DNA from 3 places in the Ornithinibacillus bavariensis genome. Region 1 is predicted to be linked to each of the others. Evidence: riboswitches for the same ligand, from Rfam matches in the RefSeq annotation. Region 1 holds a riboswitch; each other region holds the start of a gene.
The links. A riboswitch is a leader RNA that binds a small molecule or an ion and turns the genes downstream of it on or off. The one in region 1 is predicted to bind cyclic di-GMP.
Positions count from the first base shown of each region.

Region 2: linked by a shared signal. The riboswitch ahead of HNR27_RS02440 (PilZ domain-containing protein) and the one ahead of HNR27_RS01735 (diguanylate cyclase) in region 1 are both predicted to bind cyclic di-GMP.
Region 3: linked by a shared signal. The riboswitch ahead of HNR27_RS02480 (response regulator transcription factor) and the one ahead of HNR27_RS01735 (diguanylate cyclase) in region 1 are both predicted to bind cyclic di-GMP.

Region 1 is NZ_JBNPWZ010000001.1:380,644-387,677, reverse strand. It holds gene HNR27_RS01735 (diguanylate cyclase) at 1-3,119, opposite strand, end outside; cyclic di-GMP riboswitch class I at 3,305-3,395, opposite strand; gene HNR27_RS01730 (response regulator) at 3,764-4,123, opposite strand; gene HNR27_RS01725 (chemotaxis protein CheW) at 4,137-4,598, opposite strand; gene HNR27_RS01720 (chemotaxis protein CheA) at 4,617-6,584, opposite strand; gene HNR27_RS01715 (methyl-accepting chemotaxis protein) at 6,649-7,034, opposite strand, start outside.
Region 2 is NZ_JBNPWZ010000001.1:536,291-543,324, forward strand. It holds gene HNR27_RS02425 (ABC transporter substrate-binding protein) at 1-389, shown strand, start outside; gene HNR27_RS02430 (ABC transporter permease) at 668-1,465, shown strand; gene HNR27_RS02435 (ABC transporter permease) at 1,449-2,300, shown strand; cyclic di-GMP riboswitch class I at 2,506-2,591, shown strand; gene HNR27_RS02440 (PilZ domain-containing protein) at 2,698-3,267, shown strand; gene hag (flagellin Hag) at 3,536-4,372, shown strand; gene HNR27_RS02450 (YheC/YheD family protein) at 4,625-7,034, opposite strand, start outside.
Region 3 is NZ_JBNPWZ010000001.1:548,383-555,416, forward strand. It holds gene HNR27_RS02475 (methyl-accepting chemotaxis protein) at 1-1,283, shown strand, start outside; cyclic di-GMP riboswitch class I at 1,421-1,505, shown strand; gene HNR27_RS02480 (response regulator transcription factor) at 1,643-2,278, shown strand; gene HNR27_RS02485 (CynX/NimT family MFS transporter) at 2,656-3,858, shown strand; gene pxpB (5-oxoprolinase subunit PxpB) at 3,873-4,577, shown strand; gene HNR27_RS02495 (LamB/YcsF family protein) at 4,584-5,354, shown strand; gene HNR27_RS02500 (5-oxoprolinase subunit C family protein) at 5,361-6,308, shown strand; gene HNR27_RS02505 (pyroglutamyl-peptidase I) at 6,323-6,934, shown strand.

The DNA.
Region 1 (7,034 bases):
TTATAATAATCCGCTTCTTCATAATTGCCAAGTACTTGAAATAGCTTTGCACAAGTATTATAAAAACTACCAATATCAAAGCCTTTGTTTGGATTTTCTTCTATGTCCTGTCTTAAACGGTTATAATAATGAAAGGCGTCTGAAAAACGATCCATTTCTAGGCTTACTAAGGTTAAAAAGTTCAAAAGCATGAATTTTTCTTGAATCATCTTATAGCGCTCTGCCTTTTTAAGTGCTATATTGAAATGATCAAAGGCAGTTTCAAAATCATATTTATTCAAATTAGCTTCGGCAATATTAATAAGACCAAAGACTTCACTAGTAAAAATGCCGTATTCTTCACTTAAATTTTTAACTTGCAGATGGTATTCCATCGCTTTATCAAAATCTTCATAAACCTCCGCGTAAACGGCACCAATATTGTTGAGTGCCAGTAATACACCTCTTGTATAGTCAATTTTCTCTAATGCACGAATCGATTCATGGTATGCTGCCAAAGCTTTTTCAGGCTTTCCGGTATGGACATAGATAAACCCTAACGTTCGATAGGCATTACCTTTTACTTTATTAAATCGCTCTCCGCATTCTTCAATTACCTCAATTAATAAGTCTCTTGCCTCTGCAAGGTAATTCTCATCTAATAATAATAGGGCGCGGATACGCTTTATATCTAATCGAGCCTCTTCATCTGGATTACTATCCAGTACCTGTTCAATTCTATTAATATACTCCAATACCTTGTCATTGGCATATAAGAGAAGATTAGCATTTGCTAAATTTAGATACACATCTACGATATTTCTTGCAAATCTATCAGAGGTTGATAAATCTTCCGCATCATGAAGATATTCAAGTGCTAGTGGAATATCACCTGTATCCGCAAGTAGTGCACCAATTTCTATTAATAACTCTGTTTTTTCCTTCTGATTTTCGGTTAAATTTAGAATACAAATTAAGTTATCAATTTGAGCCTTCGTATTATGGAGAGACTTCATTTTAGCTGCATTTAATCGATAGTAGGCTTTCACTTTAGAAATCTCATTTGCCTGACCATAGTGATAAATTAGTTCATCATAATTAGTGAGGGTTGATAGCTCTAACCTTTCCTCCAGCATTGCTGCTGCTTTGCGATGTTTTTCAATTTTTTCTTCTGGCAAAACCTTGTCATAAACAATATTTTTCAATACCTTACTACGAAAATCATATAGATAGGAGCTATCACCGATTAGACGTTGGATGACACCTCTTTTTCCTAGAATTTCTAAGCTTTCTTCTAAACTGTTGCAGGAAGAGATAAACTGCTCAATCATTTCCATGGAAATTGGTTTTTGAAAAATAGAAATAACCTTTAGTATCTCTATACTAAAGGAATCAATATCCTTTAGCTGGTTTACTAGTGCTTGTTCTACACTATCTGGTAATTCCAGTAAGCTATAGTTGCTTTCCTCCGGCAAATCAATATTCCATCTAGCTGTAGACTCATGTATATAGATAATATGACGACTATAGAGATCCTTCATAATTTCGGTGATAAACAAAGGATTACCATAGGATTGACTATAAATTCTACGTGACAAATTCTTCGGAACAAACGGCATTGTCAATATACACTGAATCATATCACCAGTTTCCGCTTCATTAAGAGGCTCTAACCGAATCGTTTCCGAATCTGGTCTCTTTTTCATATTACTAACAAATTCCAAGGCAACAGAATTCCAGGAAGCTTCGCTGTCGTCACACGAAAATATCAATGTTAAATTTGTATTTTCTAGAACCTCGGAACACAAATAATGAAATGTATCAATGGTAAGATCGTCAGCTAAATGTATATTATCGATAACAAATGCTGTCGGACGGTTTTGGATACTTTCACTAATAAAGCCTGAAATTCGATTTAAAAAGCGATACTTGGATATCTCTTCATTCTTATGATGGACATTTACATTCTTCTCCGTTAATTCTGGAAAATACTTCCCTAACTCAACACTATATTTTTCAACAATATGTTGATCCGTTTCCATTATTAACTTCTTAAAAATGTCTATCCAGACTTTATTGTGGCCATCTGCAAGACCATTCAAGCTAAAACTCGAATAAACGCTAGCTTTACTAAGATCAAACAAGAAGTTAATTTCCTGTAGCAAGCGTGTCTTCCCAATTCCATTGGTACCTTGCACAAAAAAGATTCGATTTCCTGACTGATAAGAAACCATTTTTTCATAGGCACGTAAAATAGCATTTACTTGATTTTCTCTACCAATTAATTTGGTGTAAATGTTCAACCCCTCATACTCCTCTTTATGAACGATAGAGTAATTCGTATGCAATAATAAATTTAACTCTTCAATAACGTCATAAACAGAATCGAATTCAAATCCCTCTTTATGAAGCAATTTTTCAAGTAAGGAAATTAATTGTAATATATTGGGGTCATTCGTTTCTAATGACAACTGAGATAACTCATCTATTGGACTGTACAAAAATGGCTTTCCACAAAGCATAGCTAATAGAATAACAGCTAAGGAATAGATATCTGATTTGACATTTGGCTTCATCCCCGCTAAAACCTGGGGTGAAATCAAGAAAGTATACTCCATCTTTTCTTCCTGGAGAAGTTTTCTACCCTCGACAGTAGCAATATCCTGAAGTAGAATATGATACTCTCCATTTTCTGCTAAGACTTTCAAGTTATCCCAATTCAGTGCCCCATATACAAAGCCTTTTTGATGCAAATAGTACACCGCCGAACATAAATCTAGGAACAAATCCATCTTTTGACGGAAGTTTATTCGACCAATTACAGTAAATAACTCTTCTGCATTGTCATGGTAATCAGAAGTATAGAAGTATTGTGGCTCTGCTTGTCTCTCTTTATCTACATAGGATAAGGAATTAAAGCTATAATTTCTAACAATTCTTCTATTAGTCAAGTTCTTTATATCTATAAACCTATCAATGAAAAATTCAATAATTGATTTGGGTGAGTATTCTGAACTCAATAGGTGTAATAAAAGTACCTTATTATCATCTCGCATATCATACACTAAATAATGTGTGGCTAGCTTGTCTTGTTTTAGTAGCTCTTTTATCCGATATCTGTTATTAATTATTTCCACCATTTTCACCCCCAGGTAAAAGAGTCCGCTTTATTCACGGATAACATAATAAACATTTCAAATCAAACGTAATTACGTAAGAAACCGGGTGTAAACTTTTAATTATGTGAAATACAATATTATAAACCTTCCTCTATATAACAAAAATGACTATTCAAATAAGTGAATAGCCAAAAAGAAACAAACGTTTTGGCAGCTAGGCTATCATAGGCATGCTTGATGCACCTTAGATCCTCGGCTTTGCGTCCTACTCTTTCGAATAGTTTGCCTTTTTCAACATTCTATTATTAAATTACTGCTACTTAATACCTATTTTACATCAATCTTTCGATAATTCAATGGTTTATACTAATATAATGTATAACTATATTTCTTTCTGCCATTCCTATTACAGAAAAAAGAAAAAACATCTGGCTTTAATACCAGATGTTTAACTTTCTTTTATTGGTTTCAAATCTTTATCGTATTTAACAACCTTCTACCTAAGTGTATTTTTTTACATATTCCTAAAACTATCCTGTTCAACACTTCTCATGAGAGCTGTATTCTTCACTAATCTAGACAGTACTTTTATGTATTACTGGACTATCTGGAATCTCCACGAAGATAGTCTAATCTAGTTCAGCTTATGAAAAAGCAAACCAAAATTAAGATAATACTTTTGCGAAGGATTCTTTAATCCGATCAAGATTAAATGGTTTTACAACAAAATCATTCGCTCCGGCTTGAATGGCATCCACTACCATACCCTGTTGTCCCATTGCAGAGCACATAATAATTTTTACGCCTGGTAAGAGCTTTTTAATTTCTCTAGTAGCTTCAACACCATTTAATTCAGGCATTGTTATATCCATCGTTATTAGGTCTGGCTGTAATTCCTTCGCCTGTTCAATTGCTATACGGCCGTTTTCCGCTTCCCCTACCACTTCATGTCCTAATTTAGTAACAATATCTTTCAGCTGCATTCGCATAAATGCAGCATCGTCTGTAATTAATACTTTTGCCATGAGGTACCTCCACTTAGTTAGCTAAAACTTCTTGTAGCTCTTCTTTTTCTTCCAGTGCTAATACTCGTCCTAAATCTAATAATATTAATAATTCATTCGCAAGTTTTGCTACACCTTTGATATAATCTTTATGAATAACGCCACCCATTGCTTTAGCGTCTTCGATTATCTCCATTTCAATGTCTATTACATCTGTTGCAGCATCCACTATCAATCCAACCTGAATATTATCGATATTCACAACAATAATACGATTGGAATCTGTTTGTGCTGTTTGTTCCATTTGTAGACGTTCCTTTAAATCAAGCACTGGAACTGTTTCACCATGAAAGCTAAAAATCCCTTTTATGAAAGAAGATGTACCTGGAACCTTAGTAATTTCTTTCATTTTTTCAATTGAAATAACTTGTTGAATATTCGCCCCAAACCGTTGACCGCTCAAGCTGAATACAATTACCTTCATTGTTTCTTCCATTTCAAGGCCTCCTATCATTTATTTCACCAAAGCATTTGGGTCCACAATTAAACAAACCTCACCATTTCCTAAAATAGTAGCGCCAGAAATAGCAAATACATTCTTTAGGTAGTTACCTAAGGATTTCAAAACAATCTCCCGTTGACCTAAGAACGAATCTACTAATAAGCCTGCTTGCTTGTCTCCCTTTTGAATGATGACAGCAGAATTGCTGGCTTCACTTTGCCCTGATACTCCATAAACCTCTTGCAAGGACACTAAAGGAACAATATGTCCTCTGAAGTCCAGTACCTTTTGACCATGTACATATTTAATATCCTTATCACCAAGAGCCACCGTCTCAATAATAGAAGAAAGTGGTATCGCAAATTTCTCATTACCAACGTTTACTAGTAACGTTGATAAGATGGAAAGTGTGAGAGGCAACTGAATAGAAAACTTACTTCCTTTTCCAGGTACTGATTTCACTTCAATCGAACCACCTAAAGACTCAATCTTGTTCCTTACAACATCTAGTCCAACGCCACGACCAGAAATATCGGAAATTTGATCAGCGGTACTAAATCCTGACGCAAATATCAGGTGATATACCTCTTCATCAGTTAAATGCTTAGAATTCTCAGGACTAATAAGGCCGTTCTCGATTGCCTTAGCCTCTACTTTTTCCCGATTGATACCCGCACCATCATCTTCAATATCAATAAAGACATGGTTTCCACTATGGTATGCTTTTAGAGATATTCTTCCTTCTTCCGATTTACCACTCTGCTTTCGTGCCTCTGGTAATTCGATACCATGGTCAAGAGAGTTACGAATCAAATGTACTAATGGATCGCCTATTTCATCAATGACCGTACGATCTAACTCGGTTTCACTACCCTCAATTTCCAAAGCTATTTTTTTATGTAATTCCTTGGATAAATCACGGACCATGCGTGGAAAACGATTAAACACTTGCTCAATTGGCACCATTCGCATAGCAAGCATCATACCTTGCATGTTCTCTGTCACACGGGCTAAATTTTCTACTGTTTCTCTAAGTTCTTGATCATGATAACGATGGGATATATCTTCTAATCTACTGCGGTCTATAATGACTTCTTCAAATAGATTCATCAGTCCATCAATACGTTCGATATTGACACGAATTGTTTTCGAGTGCTTAGGCTTATTCTGTTCTTGTTTTCCCTTTTCTGAGGACTGGGTCGTTTCATTTTCTTTCTTCTCCGTCTTTTTTTCTAGGGAAACATCTTGTAATTCCACATGATGTATCTCAGAAACTCGTTCTATCGTTTTCTTGACCGTTTCTTTTGATTCAGACGTAATAAAAAGAAGGGTAAAGGTATTTTCAAAATTTCCTTCTTCAATTTCCTCTACTTCTGGATTCGTTTTAATTACCTCACCAATTTTTTCAAGATTGTCAAATACCATATAGGCACGAGGTCCTTTTAATACACAATCCTCATTAAGTTGAACGGTGATTTGGTAAGGGTGATACCCACTACTAATTGCCTGCGAGATAACTGTTGATTGATATTCATCTAACTGGATAGAAAGAGAAGGTAATTCTTCACCTTTCTCTAGACTTACTTCAGTAGTTGCTACCTTCCCATTCTCTAATTCTTGTAATTGAGATACTAAAGCAGTAACATCCTTTTTCCCATCATTCCCATCACTGACAGACTGAACCATTTCCTCAAGTGCTCCTATCGCTGAAAAAGTGATATCGATAACCTTTGTAGATACCTCTAATTCATGATGGCGAATTTTATCCAGAACATTTTCCATTTGATGGGTAAGCGAGGCAATATCTTCGTAACCCATTGTTGCTGACATTCCTTTTAGCGTGTGTGCAGAGCGAAATATCTCCTGAACAATATCAATTTCTGTTGGTTCATTTTCTAATCTTAGTAGATTATCATTAATCGCTTGCAGATGTTCTCGACTCTCATCTAAGAATACTTCTAAATATTGATCTGTATCCATGACGGTCCCTCTTCCTTCTATTTAATATTTTAAGCTAAGCGCTGATGTCTAAATCTATCAATCATTACAACTTAAATTTATGCACTAAACCTGATAGTTCCTCTGAAAGTTTGGCTAGTTCCTCCGAGCTTCCTGCTACTTCCTCCATGATACTGCTTGTTTGTTCTGTTGATGCGGAGGTCTCTTCAACACCTGCTGCTGATTCCTCAGATATTGCTGCAATTTCCTCGATAGAACGTTGCATTTTTTCACTACCTGCTACGATTTCCGTCAGATTATTAGTAATAGTGGAGATGTTATCAGTCATTTCATTTACAGCCTTCTTAATGTTCATTAGTGTTTCCCCAGTTGCAGCAATTTGTACAGTTCCATGTTCTACCTCTTCGTAGCTAACGGTTAAGGATTCAGATACGGCCTTAGATTCCTCTTCAATACCATTCACAATTTCTG
Region 2 (7,034 bases), 160 kb from region 1:
GTGGTGAAGTATGGATTGCACATGCATACTCTGGTTCTGCATCTACTGCTTGGTTAGAGAATGAAAACATCGATTTTGTTCTTCCTAAAGAGGGTGGAATTGTGTGGCTAGATGCTATGGCAATTCCAAAAACAGCTAAGAATAAATACACGGCTGAAGTGTTTATTAACTACTTGCTACGTCCAGAAGTAAGTAAAAAGCTTTCGGAATTTATCCCTTATGGAAATCCGAATGATGAAGCATTGAAGATTTTACCAGATGAAATTAAAAATAGCCCTGGAATGCAATTCCCTGATGAAGTCATCAAAAATGCGAAGTGGAACCTTCCACTTGATACAGAGCGGACACAATACATGAACCGTTTATTCCAGGAAGCTAAGGTTGAATAATTCAGAATTTCATAGAGAGGCTGTCTTAAGTTAAGGTTTATTACTTACTTAGGACATCCTCTTCTCATATGTTTATTACGAAGTTGTCTAGCTTCATGTGTCAATCACTAGCGGACTCCTTCAGTTCAAGATAATTCTACATTAACTTTTGATAAAAGGAATGTCGACTAAAATCGGTCGTTACGGCCAACGTCGACCCACCTGGCATTGCCAGGCACAGTTAGTACGTCTATACCCGGGCGTCTTATGCTTTTCTAATAGGAAGGTAGGTGGAAAATGTGAGAGCTAGAACGAAGAAAATATTATTTTCGTTTTCCCTACTCGTCTTTTTATTCTTTTATATCCCTATTTTATTTGTGATTATATTTTCATTTAATGATTCTAAGCTAGGAACGGTTTGGACCGGCTTTACCCTAGAATGGTATGGTTCATTATTTAAGAACAGCCAACTAATTGGAGCGACATTAAGTAGCTTATATATAGCGGTTATTACCACTATTATTGCTACCATTTTAGGTACTCTTGCAGCATTAGCATTACATCGCTATACCTTTATTGGTAAGAAATCTGTTGAGTTTCTATTTTATATTCCGGTTGTTATTCCGGATATTGTTGTTGCGGTAGCATTGCTTGCAATTTATGGACTACTAAATATGTCTTTAGGCTTGAATACAGCAATTCCCGGTCATGTTGCCATCACGATTTCCTATGTAATGCTAGTCGTTTTAGCTAGATTATCCTCCTTTGATAGTTCACTTGAAGAAGCGGCAAAGGACTTAGGTGCAAACGAATGGCAGACCTTTTGGAGAGTAACATTTCCACTCATTTTTCCTGGGATAATGGCTGGAGCATTGTTAGCATTTACCATTTCATTAGATGAATTTGTCATTTCGTTCTTTACTTTAGGGCCTGGTAGTAATACGTTACCGGTACTTGTTTATTCGATGGTACGTCTAGGCGTTTCACCAGAGGTTAACGCATTATCGACGATCATCATATTATTAATGGTAATTGTCGTAGTAGTGGTAGGACTAAGAATGAGGAAGGGGGAAAATTTAAATGAGAAAAAGCTTTAAAAAAGCCTATTTACTGTTATCCCCCAGTCTGTTTTGGTTAACATTATTTTTAGTAGTACCAGTTATCTTTATTGCGGTAATCAGCTTCACAACCAATGGTGATTTTGGTGCTATTATCTATAAGTTTAGTACAAAAGCCTACGCTTCTGCATTCAGCTCACTTTATGCCAAAGTTATTTGGCAATCCATTTGGTGGGCATTAGTAGCAACTATCGTATGCCTTATTGTTGCATATCCATTTGCATATTTTATCGCACACGCTGGTAAGTGGAAAAACTTATTACTCTTACTTGTTATGGTACCGTTCTGGACGAACTTACTTGTTCGATTATATTCATGGATTATCTTAATGAATAATAAAGGGGTTATCAACAATGTATTAATGGATTTAGGTATTATTAAAGAGCCATTAGCATTGCTGTACTCTCCAGGTGGAGTTATCATCGGTTTAGTTTATGGTTTCTTGCCATTTATGATATTACCCATTTATTCATCGATTGAACAGTTGGATAAAACCTTTTTAGAAGCATCAGAGGATCTCGGTGCAAGACCGATAAAAACATTCCTGAATGTTACTCTACCGTTGACTTTCCCTGGTATTCTGGCTGGATTCATCATTACTTTCGTACCAGCAATAAGTGTATTCGTCGTAACGGATTTATTTACTGGCGGTAAACTGTTGATGGTTGGAAATGTAATTCGTGATGCATTCCTAGTTGAGATGAACTGGCAGCTTGGTGCAGCATTGTCGTTATTATTGATGGTGCTTGTATTACTATCACTGATGTTATTTATGCGCTTTACAAATCGGAAGGATCGAAAGCTTTTAACATAATGGAAGCATGCATTGTTGCATGCTTTTTTTGTTTAGAGAAAGAAAAAGATTCAAAAATAATCCGGGGACACTTTAACCATTAAAGAGGACTTATGGAATAGGTCTTTTCTATTATTTTTATTAATTGCTATGGTTATTTAGTATTTTTAATAGAAAATTTGTCGAATTATGGAAATATTTATAGTATAATGGCACTAGATATATTTTTCGAAAAAGGCAAACCTATCGAAAGATAGGGACGCAAAGCAAAGGGCCTAATACCGTTTGAGTGATGGCTGCCTTGCTACCGAAGAAAGCCGGAACTATAGTTAGGGAGATACTACTTGGGTTCTCCTAAATTTCATTAACTCTTCACACCTATTTTCGAAAGCAAATTTAATTAAAGTGAGGTGAGATAATGGATTACACAGTATGGATTTATATTCTGTTGGGAGTTGTATTCCTATTAATACTGTCTTTATATTTATTATTACGTAAATCATCCCAAAAACCTCATTTAACAATGGAAAGCACAACTACCCAGGATAAGAATGAACCTCCAGCTTACCCAACTTTCACTGGCATAAACCTTAGAGAAAATTTTCGTGTAAATTTAGATGATGTTCCATGCTTTGTAGAATTTCTCGACATAGAGAATGAAGCATTAAACCCAAAATTCTTTAATGGTGTATTGAAGAACATAAGCGTGGGTGGTGTGAAGGTTGTTGGGGAGTTTGAATATCCAATTGAGGAAGAAATTAGGATTAAACTGCGGTTTTCCTTAAAGGATAGTATGTTCATTGTCAAAGGTAGAATTGTTAGGAAGGAATTATATCCGGATAGAGATAGATTTGGATATGGGGTTCAGTTCACCAATCTGTTTGACGAAGATAGAGAGCTGTTATATCAACTATTGAATCAGATAATGGCAGAGCGTAGAAAAAAGCGAATAAAAGTAGGAATGATTGGGGAAGAGTCTATGGTTTAAGTACCGTGGACTCTTTTTTGTTCAAATTTTTTCTTTTTTTATTGTGAGTTTCTATGATTCTACAAAAAATAATAATTTTTTTTCAAAAAAGATTAAACATATTTTTTTTGTGCCGATATAAATGGTACATCATCATGATGAATGTAAATGTTTAGGCCAAACATTTAGAAAACAAATTTGATAATAACTCAGGATGAGTTGTTATACATGCGAGCCATAAGGATGTGACTCGCAAAAAATAAAACAATTACATGGAGGTAAGAAAATTATGATTATCAATCACAATATTTCTGCGTTAAACGCACACCGTCAATTAGGTGTTAACACTGGTGCAGTTCAAAGCTCACTAGAAAAACTTTCTTCAGGTCTTCGTATCAACAAAGCTGGAGATGATGCTGCAGGTCTAGCAATCTCTGAAAAAATGCGTGGACAAATTAAAGGTTTAGAAATGGCTTCTAAGAATGCTCAAGATGGTATTTCTTTAATCCAAACTGCTGAAGGTGCTTTAAACGAAACTCATGCAATCCTACAACGTATGCGTGAACTAACTGTTCAAGCTGGTAACACTGGTACTCAAGAGCCAGAAGATCTAGCAGCAATTCAAAAAGAAATCTCTGCACTTATTGAAGAACTAGGTGGAGAAGCTGGATCTAAAGGTATTTCTGACCGTACTGAATTTAACGGTAAAGCATTGCTAGATGGTACGTTTGAAGGTACTTTACAAATTGGAGCAAATGGTGGTCAACAATTAAATATTACAATTGGTGATATGTCAGCAGAAGCTCTAGGAGTAAACGAAATTGATGTTACAGCTTTCGAAGAAACTGATTTCGACACTCAATTAAAAGCAATTGATGATGCTATCAACACAGTATCTACACAGCGTTCTAGCCTTGGTGCTATTCAAAACCGTCTAGAGCACACTATCAATAACTTAGGTGCATCTGCTGAGAACTTAACTGCTGCAGAGTCTCGTATTAGAGATACTGACATGGCAAAAGAAATGATGGAATTCACTAAGAATAACATCCTAACTCAAGCAGCACAATCTATGTTAGCTCAAGCTAACCAACAGCCTCAAGGAGTATTACAATTACTTCGTTAATTTCATAATATGAGTAAGCGAGAAGCTATGTATATGGCTTCTCGCTTTTTACATAAAGAGGAAGTATAAGGATCCTTCCAATCTATAAATTATCATTCAGTAGGTTATACAGCATGGATTCCGTGAATCACGTACTACTTTTTAGATAGTTAAAGGAGTGTAAACAAAACTGTGTAAGAAAAAGAGTATACATCTCTTTCTAATTCGTTCGTCTACACTCCTAATTATTATGGATTAATTCTAGTAGCATTGTCAGCTAGTAGCATTGTCAGCTAGTAGCATAATATTTTCGGCTAATTCTATTGCATGATAGATTTTATTTGGGCCACTTGGATCAACCTCTAAGATGCAGAGTTCACTGTTGCTACGTATTCCAAAAGTGATATTTAGCTCCGATATATTCCTAAATTGCGAATCAAGTTTTCTTGCAACTTTTTCAGATATATCCCTGACATCAGAAAGAATGCTGCTTGCATCCAGGGAATACATATCTTCAATAGTCTTAATTATTATGTCTATATTGTCTTCAAACATTTCTTCTAACATGTCTGTTTCTCTTTCCAAATATATACTAGAACTCTTCCAATTCGCTGTAGCATCCTTAATAATGTGTAGATTAATAGTGTAGGAGACTTCATTATTATCAGTTAAACGATCATCCATTTGCACAATATACTTTCCTTCGTCAATTAACTCTTTTAATTTATTTAATAATTGAATTTCGTTATATAGCTGTTGTGGTTTAGAATTAGTAAATAAGTACTTTCCATCTAATAGCCTTGAAATATAAAGTGGAAATCCAGCTTTGTTTTCACGTAAAATTACTCGACTATATTTTTCGAGGAATTGGAAAATATCTCGTGTCCGATTTACTTCTTGATAAAATGAAAGGTACTGATTAATACTATTATCAGATTTTAGTATTGCATACAAATTAAGACGCTTGTAATTGTGTGGCGACCAAACATTGGTAAAAGGAATTTCTTCAAGTTCTTCATACACCCAATTTGCATTTTCTACTCCACGTAGCTTTAGACGATCAAATATAACATCTGGAAATTGAACCTGTTTTGGGACAAGCCCTTCATCTTCATAAAAGTATCCCCTTATAACCATTTCTTCATAGTCGATGTCAGTTGGTGTAAAGAAGTATGAATTAAAATTACTTCTTTGTGCAGCGTGAACAATTTCTACTGTTAAATTATCATTCAGAATCTTTTCCATTAAAATTCCTATTGTGCGATTTTTATTTAAATCTGCTATAGGTAGACTTGAAGTTCTAGATTGAAAGAATCCAGCCTTCATTTTTTGAGAATAGTTCGTATGGAAAATGCCGTTTTTTGCTATATATTTTGCATATGCAATTGTATTAACAGCTCTTTTCTCTTCATGATAGGCAGTTTGTGGGCCATTATTCGCTTCGTGCATCCAATACTTACCATTTTCATCAATAGCAAAGTCAATACCTAGCTCGTCTAAAGCGAGATCATATAATTTATCTAAGTGTTGGGCTACTTCAATAGAAAGTCGAAGGATATCTTGCTCATATTTTGAGCCTGTTATTTCGCCATATTCATGAACCATAAAATCATGAAGATTTTCTACTCTTCCTTCTGTAGCAACGTTACTTAGGTTACTTTTCTTGTTCCCAACACGAGGATATATATGGGTTAATACCCATTTTCCTTCACCATCTTTTTGAACATGTGCACGTATGTGATAGGGCTCATTATTCTTTGTGCGTGTATGGATATATTTCTGTATGATATAGCTATCCTTTTCTTTCAGTATTACGGATTTTATCCATTGTTCAAATGCTTCGTTACTCAAGATTCTTTCTTTTTTATGATCCAATAATATAAATCTGTTATTTTTTTTAGTAATAAAGTAAATATTTTCTCCTCTATTACTTAATAAATATTTAAATACTACTTTATCGTTTTTCTCAAGAAAGTCATAAATTTTTTCTTCGTCACTACAAACTCTAAACGGTACTAATAACTCAATAAACTTTCTATGCTGTACGATTCTTTTTGGTAAAGACAATTTGTTTCCGACAAAGAAACTTGTGAATGGAATAAATCTTCTAAGCTTTTTTTCTGTATGGGCTTGTTTTACACTACCGACATTATTAATAACATCAGGAAAGGGCTTAATTACACGTTCCCAATTTCCATTATTATAGAAATCGGCAGCAACAGTTTTATTTGCAAAGTCAACATCATTTTTACTGAAGAAAAGTAATTCTGTATTTTGTTTTTTACTTTCTCTGACTAATGCTTCGATTCGTTCCTTAGGATATATCTCTCGTGGATTTTTATAGGAAGAAAATATTCCTATTGAGTATGTTTTATCTTGTATTTGACCACCTAATTCAAGTTCTATCCCTTTGTTTATTTTTCTAAATAAAGGTAGGAGTGAAAACTGGAGAATCTCACTTACTTTTATAAAATGTCCTTTTTCCATTGATTCTGCAATTTCTAGTAGATACCTTTCAGCCTTCTGTTTTTGTTCATTCCAATCTGCTTGATTAAATAATGTATCCATACTCCCAACTGCAGTGAAACCATCAACTATAGAACTAAAAATATAAATGCTCTGGTTCAATTCTTTTTGTTTAATTAGTTGATGAAAATGCTCTGTTGCTTCAAGTAAAGTATTA
Region 3 (7,034 bases), 170 kb from region 1:
CCTTAAGAATTATGCAGGATCAAGTAAACCCACTAGAAAGTGAGATAATCAATGGGTTTAAAGATTCCGCTAAATTGAGAGAGGAGCTTATTATTGAACAAGGACAGGAAGTCATTAAAAACGGAACCTTAAGTACGGTTACTAGCTTTATAGTTTCAATACTGGTGATTATTTTAGGAGTGATAATCGCAATTATCACTTCTAAAACAATTACCACTCCTATAAAAAAAGTAATGATCAAAATGAAGCAAATGGCTTCGGGGGATCTATATCAAGATGCATTGGTTACAAGCACAAGAGATGAAATAGGCCAATTAGTTGTTGCTACAAATGAAATGCATGAAAATATGCGAGCGATGCTTAACCAAATTAATGTAGTTTCAGATATGGTTTCTGGTCAGAGTATAGAGTTAACACAATCCGCCAATGAAGTACGTGAGGGTGCAGAGCAAATTGCATCCACTATGGACGAATTAGCTTCTGGAACAGAAAACCAAGCGAATAGTGCTGGAGATCTATCAGCTGTGATGAATTCCTTTTCAGTTCGTGTACAAGAAGCGAATGAGAAAAGCAAACATATTGAAAAAGATTCAAAAGAAATATTACAGCTAACCGATGAAGGGAGTAGCTTAATGAAATCTTCAACCAAGCAAATGTATAAAATTGATCAAATTGTTCATGATGCTGTCAAGAAGGTTGAAGGTTTAGATACACATACACAAAACATATCTAATCTAGTTTCAGTGATCAAAGCTATTGCTGATCAGACAAACTTATTAGCACTTAATGCAGCAATAGAAGCAGCAAGGGCTGGCGAACATGGTAAAGGATTTGCAGTAGTTGCAGATGAGGTTCGAAAACTAGCAGAGCAGGTCTCTTTATCAGTTAGCGATATTACGCAAATTGTGACTAATATTCAAGTCGAATCGACAATTGTGACAGAGTCCCTACAAGAAGGGTATAAAGAAGTTCAGGTTGGAACAGTAAACATTGGAGCAACAGATGAGACCTTTACTAAAATCAATCAAGCTATTTCAAGTATGGCTAAAGGTATTTCTACGATAACGAATAATCTAACAACTATTGCAGCTAATAGTCAAGAGATGAATGGCTCTATCCAGGAGATAGCAGCTATTTCTGAGGAAGCTGCTGCAGGAGTAGAGCAAACTACTGCCTCTGCACAACAAGTTAGGAGTTCTATGGAAGAAGTAGCAGTTAGTTCCGAGCAATTAGCGGAGCAATCAGAAGAATTAAATCAACTCATTCGTAAGTTCAGACTATAACATATATACCAGTTATTGCCATTTTGTTCCAAAATAACTGGTTTTTTAAGAGCGAATTAAATTTCCAATATCTCTCGGTTGCTTTTTTATAAGAAGTTCGATAACATTGACTTTGTGTTTTTAAATCAAAAATGAACACTTGTAAAAGGCAAACTATCTGAAAAGGTAGGACGCAAAGCCTAGGGTCTAAGGTTGAAAGACTATGATAGCCTGGTTGCCGAGATGGATGTATCCATATGATATTGACACCGGCTATTCTATTTTTTGGAATAGCTTTTTTTCTTGTTAAGTATGGGGAGTCTATACATAGCGCCATTTAGGTACAAGGCAATACAGTTACTTGGATGGGGGATAAATGAATGAGTGTGATAACAGTAGTTAAAGAAAAAGATTTAGTGCGGGATATCATAATAGAAAAACTACAAGAGAAATTGCCAGAGCACTCATGGAATGCAGTAAGCTCAAGGGAGCTTGAGAAACAAACTACTTGTACGTATCAAACTGATCTGCTCTTAGTGGACATACATGCAAATGTAGATTGTAAAAAAATTATAGAAGATTGTCGTAGTCACAGTACCAGAATTGCAATTTGGGCAACTGAGGGCGATCAAAATGTATTACGAGACTTTTTTCGATATGGCTTGAATGGTTATTTTTATAATGGGATGGAATTAAGTGAACTTATCTTTGCTATTAATTCCATACTGCAAGATCAGCAGTATATCCATCCTAAACTATCTGCTGTATTATTAAAGGATTATGTTAAACTCACTAGCGAAGAACCGGAAAGACCAAAAGGGATATTAACTGAACAGGAATGGAAGGTTCTTGAAGAGCTTGGGAAAGGGCTTAACAATTGTAGCATTGCTAAAGAATTGTTTATTTCAACGAGAACGGTTAATAATCATGTAAGTTCCATTCTAAAAAAGTTACATGTTTCTGATCGTACAAATGCAGTGATTAAGGCCATTAAAAATAAGTGGATAACGCTATAGTATCTAAATGGACAGAGGATTTAACTCTGTCCATTTTTAAAAGGAGAAATTAGCGATTACATAAGCTGTACGAAAAGATAGAAAGATAGTCTAAATCGACCTTTTTTAAACGCAATTGTAAAATCTTCATAAATTTCCATAATAATTAAGAAACTCCGCCTAATAAGCTTTTGTCATTTTTTGACATTAAAGGATTATTTCCGAGGAAATATCTTCATTGCTTCCTAAAGATGTATTACTCCAATTTTTTGTAATGAATAACGCTGATTTTTTTTCTAATACTCATTTCTTCAAAAATTCCAATCCGCCATCTTTCCCTATAGCTTATCCAATATGCTATAGTAAATGAAGCAATATATCGGAGGGGGTAACAACTTTTGGACTTAAATCAACAGCACGTACAAGAAGACCAGCTATATAAATTTATGTTAATTGCAGGAATAATTATTGTTTCCTTTAATCTACGTCCGGCAATTACTTCTGTTGGACCTCTCATTACAACCATTCGGGATGATATAGGATTAACAAATTGGAGTGCAGGTCTGTTAACTAGCTTGCCTCTACTTGCCTTTGCGTTTATGTCACCTATTGCAGCTAAGCTAGGCAATCGTTTCTCAAATGAGCGTACAATGCTATGGGGCTTAATGATTCTCACAATTGGAATTTCCTTAAGATCAATATCCATGATTTTTTTATTGGTCGTTGGAACGATTCTGGTTGGTATTGGTATTGCAGTGTGTAATGTGCTATTACCAGGGGTTATTAAGGAAAAATTTCCTTTGAAGGTTGGATTGATGACCAGTGTGTACTCGACGGGAATGGGAACCTTTGCCGCTCTAGCTTCTGGGTTAAGCGTGCCTTTAGCCAGTGGGTTCAAATTAGGATGGAACCTTGCACTTTTCGTGTGGGTTATCCCAACACTACTTGGTATTGTAATATGGTTCTATCTTGCCAGAAAAGAAAACGGAAATAAAAACGTTGATTCTCTTAATTTTGCAGATAACTCCCATAGCTTATGGAGTAATGCATTAGCATGGCAAATAGCTTTTTATATGGGATTACAATCATTTCTATTTTATGTGACGATTTCATGGTTGCCAGAAATTTTGCATGCAACAGGTGTTAGTATGGAGGCTGCGGGATGGATGCTATCATTAATGCAATTCATCGGTCTGCCGGCAAGTTTTTTTGTTCCGGTATTAGCTGGAAAATATTCTTCCCAACGGTTGCTAGTCGTACTGCTAGGCATATCGTCAATTTGTGGCTATTTGGGATTATTACTTGGTAATTCGCATATGGCCATGTTTATCAGTATTGTATTCTTAGGTATTGGCTTGGGTGGTACGTTTCCATTAGCACTTACATTATTAGGACTCCGTTCTCGAAATGCTCGTCAAGCTGCTAATTTATCTGGAATGGCTCAGTCGCTTGGGTATTTATTGGCAGCTATTGGCCCGATGTTATTTGGATTTTTATTTGATATTACCCATGCCTGGACTCTTCCGTTAATAACATTAATATTTATTACGGTTTTAGTTATTACTTTTGGATTAGGGGCAGGTCGTAACAAATTTGTGTAAGTGGAGGAATAGTCATGCAAATTCAACCGAATGGGGATCAGGCTGTAATCATTCAATTTTCGGCAGATGTTTCTCTGGAAACGAATATAAAGATAAATCAATTTTGCTTGAAACTTGAAAGTTCTAACTTAAAAGGAGTAGTAGAATGGGTTCCCTCGTATAATTCGGTTACGATTTATTACGATCCAAGTATTATTCTATATCAGGAATTAGTAGAAAGAATCAGTTTGCTTGCACAGGAAACTGATAATGATTCCCCAATAGATCAAAGAACCATCTTTATCCCAGTATTGTATGGGGGAGAACATGGACCAGATTTACAAAAACTCGCTAATTCGAAGGGCATCTCGGAAGAAGAAATCATTGCCCTCCACGAAGAACCAACCTATCTCATTTATATGCTTGGCTTCTTACCTGGGTTTCCTTATTTAGGAGGTCTTAATCATAGATTATCTGCACCTAGATTAGAAAAACCGAGGGCTATAGTACCAGCAGGTTCTGTTGGTATAGCGCATGGACAAACAGGAATATACCCAATTGATTCTCCTGGAGGTTGGAATATTATTGGACGGACACCTGTTGAGATATATAATCCAGCTCAAGCGCAAAAGGCTTTTTTATTTCAGCCTGGTGATTGGGTGAAGTTTTATCGTATTACAGAGAGCGAATATAAAGAAATAATTCAAGATAGCACCTTTCAAGTAAAAATAGTGAGGTGATTGTAAATGAAAAAGAGCATCGATTTGAACTGTGATATGGGAGAGAGCTTTGGACACTTTTCCTTTGGCTATGATGAGGATTTAATGACGGCCATATCTTCGGTAAATATAGCTTGTGGAGGCCATGCAGGCGATCCAAATGTAATGGACCGTACAGTAAGACTTGCCAAGGAACATGGGCTTGCTATTGGGGCACATCCTGGTTATCCAGATCTAGAGGGATTTGGGAGGCGTTATGTAGAATATACACCAGAAGAAATCTATCATTTTATGATTTTTCAAATAGGTAGTCTACAGGCATTTTGTCAAATACACCAAGTACCAATGACACATGTAAAACCACATGGAGCTCTATATAATGCCGCTGCAAAAAAGCGTGAAATAGCAGATGCAATTGCGAAGTCTATTAAGGATTTGGATCAAACACTGATTTTATATGGTTTAGCTGGCAGTGAGCTTGTAGCAGCAGGGGAAAGGTATGGATTAGCAGTTGCTTCGGAAGTTTTTGCAGATAGGACTTATCAACCTGATGGCTCATTAACACCACGATCACATCATAATGCCTTGATTCATGATCCAAAGCAAGCAGTGGAACAGGTGAAACAAATGGTATTAAAAGGTACAGTCTGCGCCATTGATGGAACGTTGATTCCCCTTGTAGCGGATACGGTTTGTATTCATAGTGACCATCCACAGGCCGTACATTTTGCGAAAAGACTAAATGAAGCATTATGGAACGAGGGACTAGCTGTTAAGCCCATTAGAGAGAGGTGTTGACTTTTTATGAATTCAACGGAAATCTTTCGGGTTATTCGACCAGGTTTAAGAACAACCATTCAGGATCTTGGAAGAAAAGGTTATCAGCGATTTGGTATCCCTGTTTCAGGTGCAATGGATTCCTATGCAATGCAGCTAGGGAATATATTAGTGGGAAATCGAAGGAATGAAGCCTGCTTAGAAGTGGCATTAATTGGTCCAGAGTTAGTAGCAAAGACACAGCTTACAATTGCTATTACAGGGGCTAACTTTACCCCAAAAATTAATGACATACCGGTACCAATGTACAGTACAATACGAATGAATGAAGGAGACTCCCTTTCTTTTGGAAAACATCAATCCGGTTTATTTGCCTATATTGCTGTCGCAGGGGGGGTTGGGTCGCTTTCTTATTTCCATAGTAAATCGACTGATATTCAAAGCGGTTTAGGTAGAGAATTATGGAGGGATGACACTGTATTGGGACTACCAATAAAGAGGAAGCAACGAATAAGGCTTCATCCGAAATTTATTCCAACCATATCAACTGAACTGAAGCTTGGGGTATTGGAAGGACCACACACTGCTTTTTTTTCGAATAAAATTCGAGAAAAGTTTTTTCAAACAGAATTTATCGTATTACCGAATTCCAATCGAATGGGATATCGACTGAGTTCTAGTGATGTAATATTAGAAGAGGAACTCCCAAATATTTGGTCGGATGCTGTACCACTAGGTGGGATTCAAATTTTGCCAAATGGTGATGCAATTGTTTTAATGTCGGACAGGCAGACAGTAGGTGGTTATCCGCGAATTGGTGCGGTGATGACTACCGATATTCCAAAGCTTTCCCAGCTTATTCCAAATGGAAAGCTAAGGTTTTATCCTGTTACAATTGAGGAAGCTCAAGCTCGTTATAGGCAAAGAGAACAGATTCTGTCCACACTAGAAACATTTCGATTTCATATAACTTGAATAGAGGTGCAAAAATGAAAAAACTACTACTTACTGGTTTTGAACCGTTCCTTGATTTTCCTATAAATCCAACAACAGAAATAGCTAACTACTTAAATGGTGAGTTAATAGGTAGTTACAAAATTATTGGCGAGATACTTTCCGTTGATTTTCATCAATCTGGTAGTCAAATTTTAGAGCTGATCGAAAAGCATCAACCAGATGCGATTGTATCGCTAGGTCTTGCGGCAGGTAGAAATTGTATAACCCCTGAACGTATCGCAATTAATTGTAATGATGGCCCAGTTGATAATAAAGGCCATAAACCTAATGGGGAGAAGATATTCGAAATTGGCCAAGATGCTTACTTTTCGAAACTACCTATCTATGAAATGGTAGATAAACTAAAAAAGGAGGGACTTCCAGCAAAAATTTCGAATACTGCTGGAACATATCTTTGCAATAATGTGATGTATCATGTTCTTCATTATTTAGCTCAACATAATCTTGATCTACCAGCAGGTTTTATTCATATACCAGCATCACACGCCTTAGCCATAGAAAAACCAATGCCAAGCTGGTCTCAATCGGATTTACTTCGTGGCATAAAGCTAGCATTAACAAGTCTATCTGAGATGGAGAGATAGAAAAGCCGAGCTGATTGCAGTTACTTTCTATTTTTAGGGGGCAATCGCCCCTCATCTGAATTATAGAAAAATTTATCGCGCCATTGCTTTCCTTTTCTAT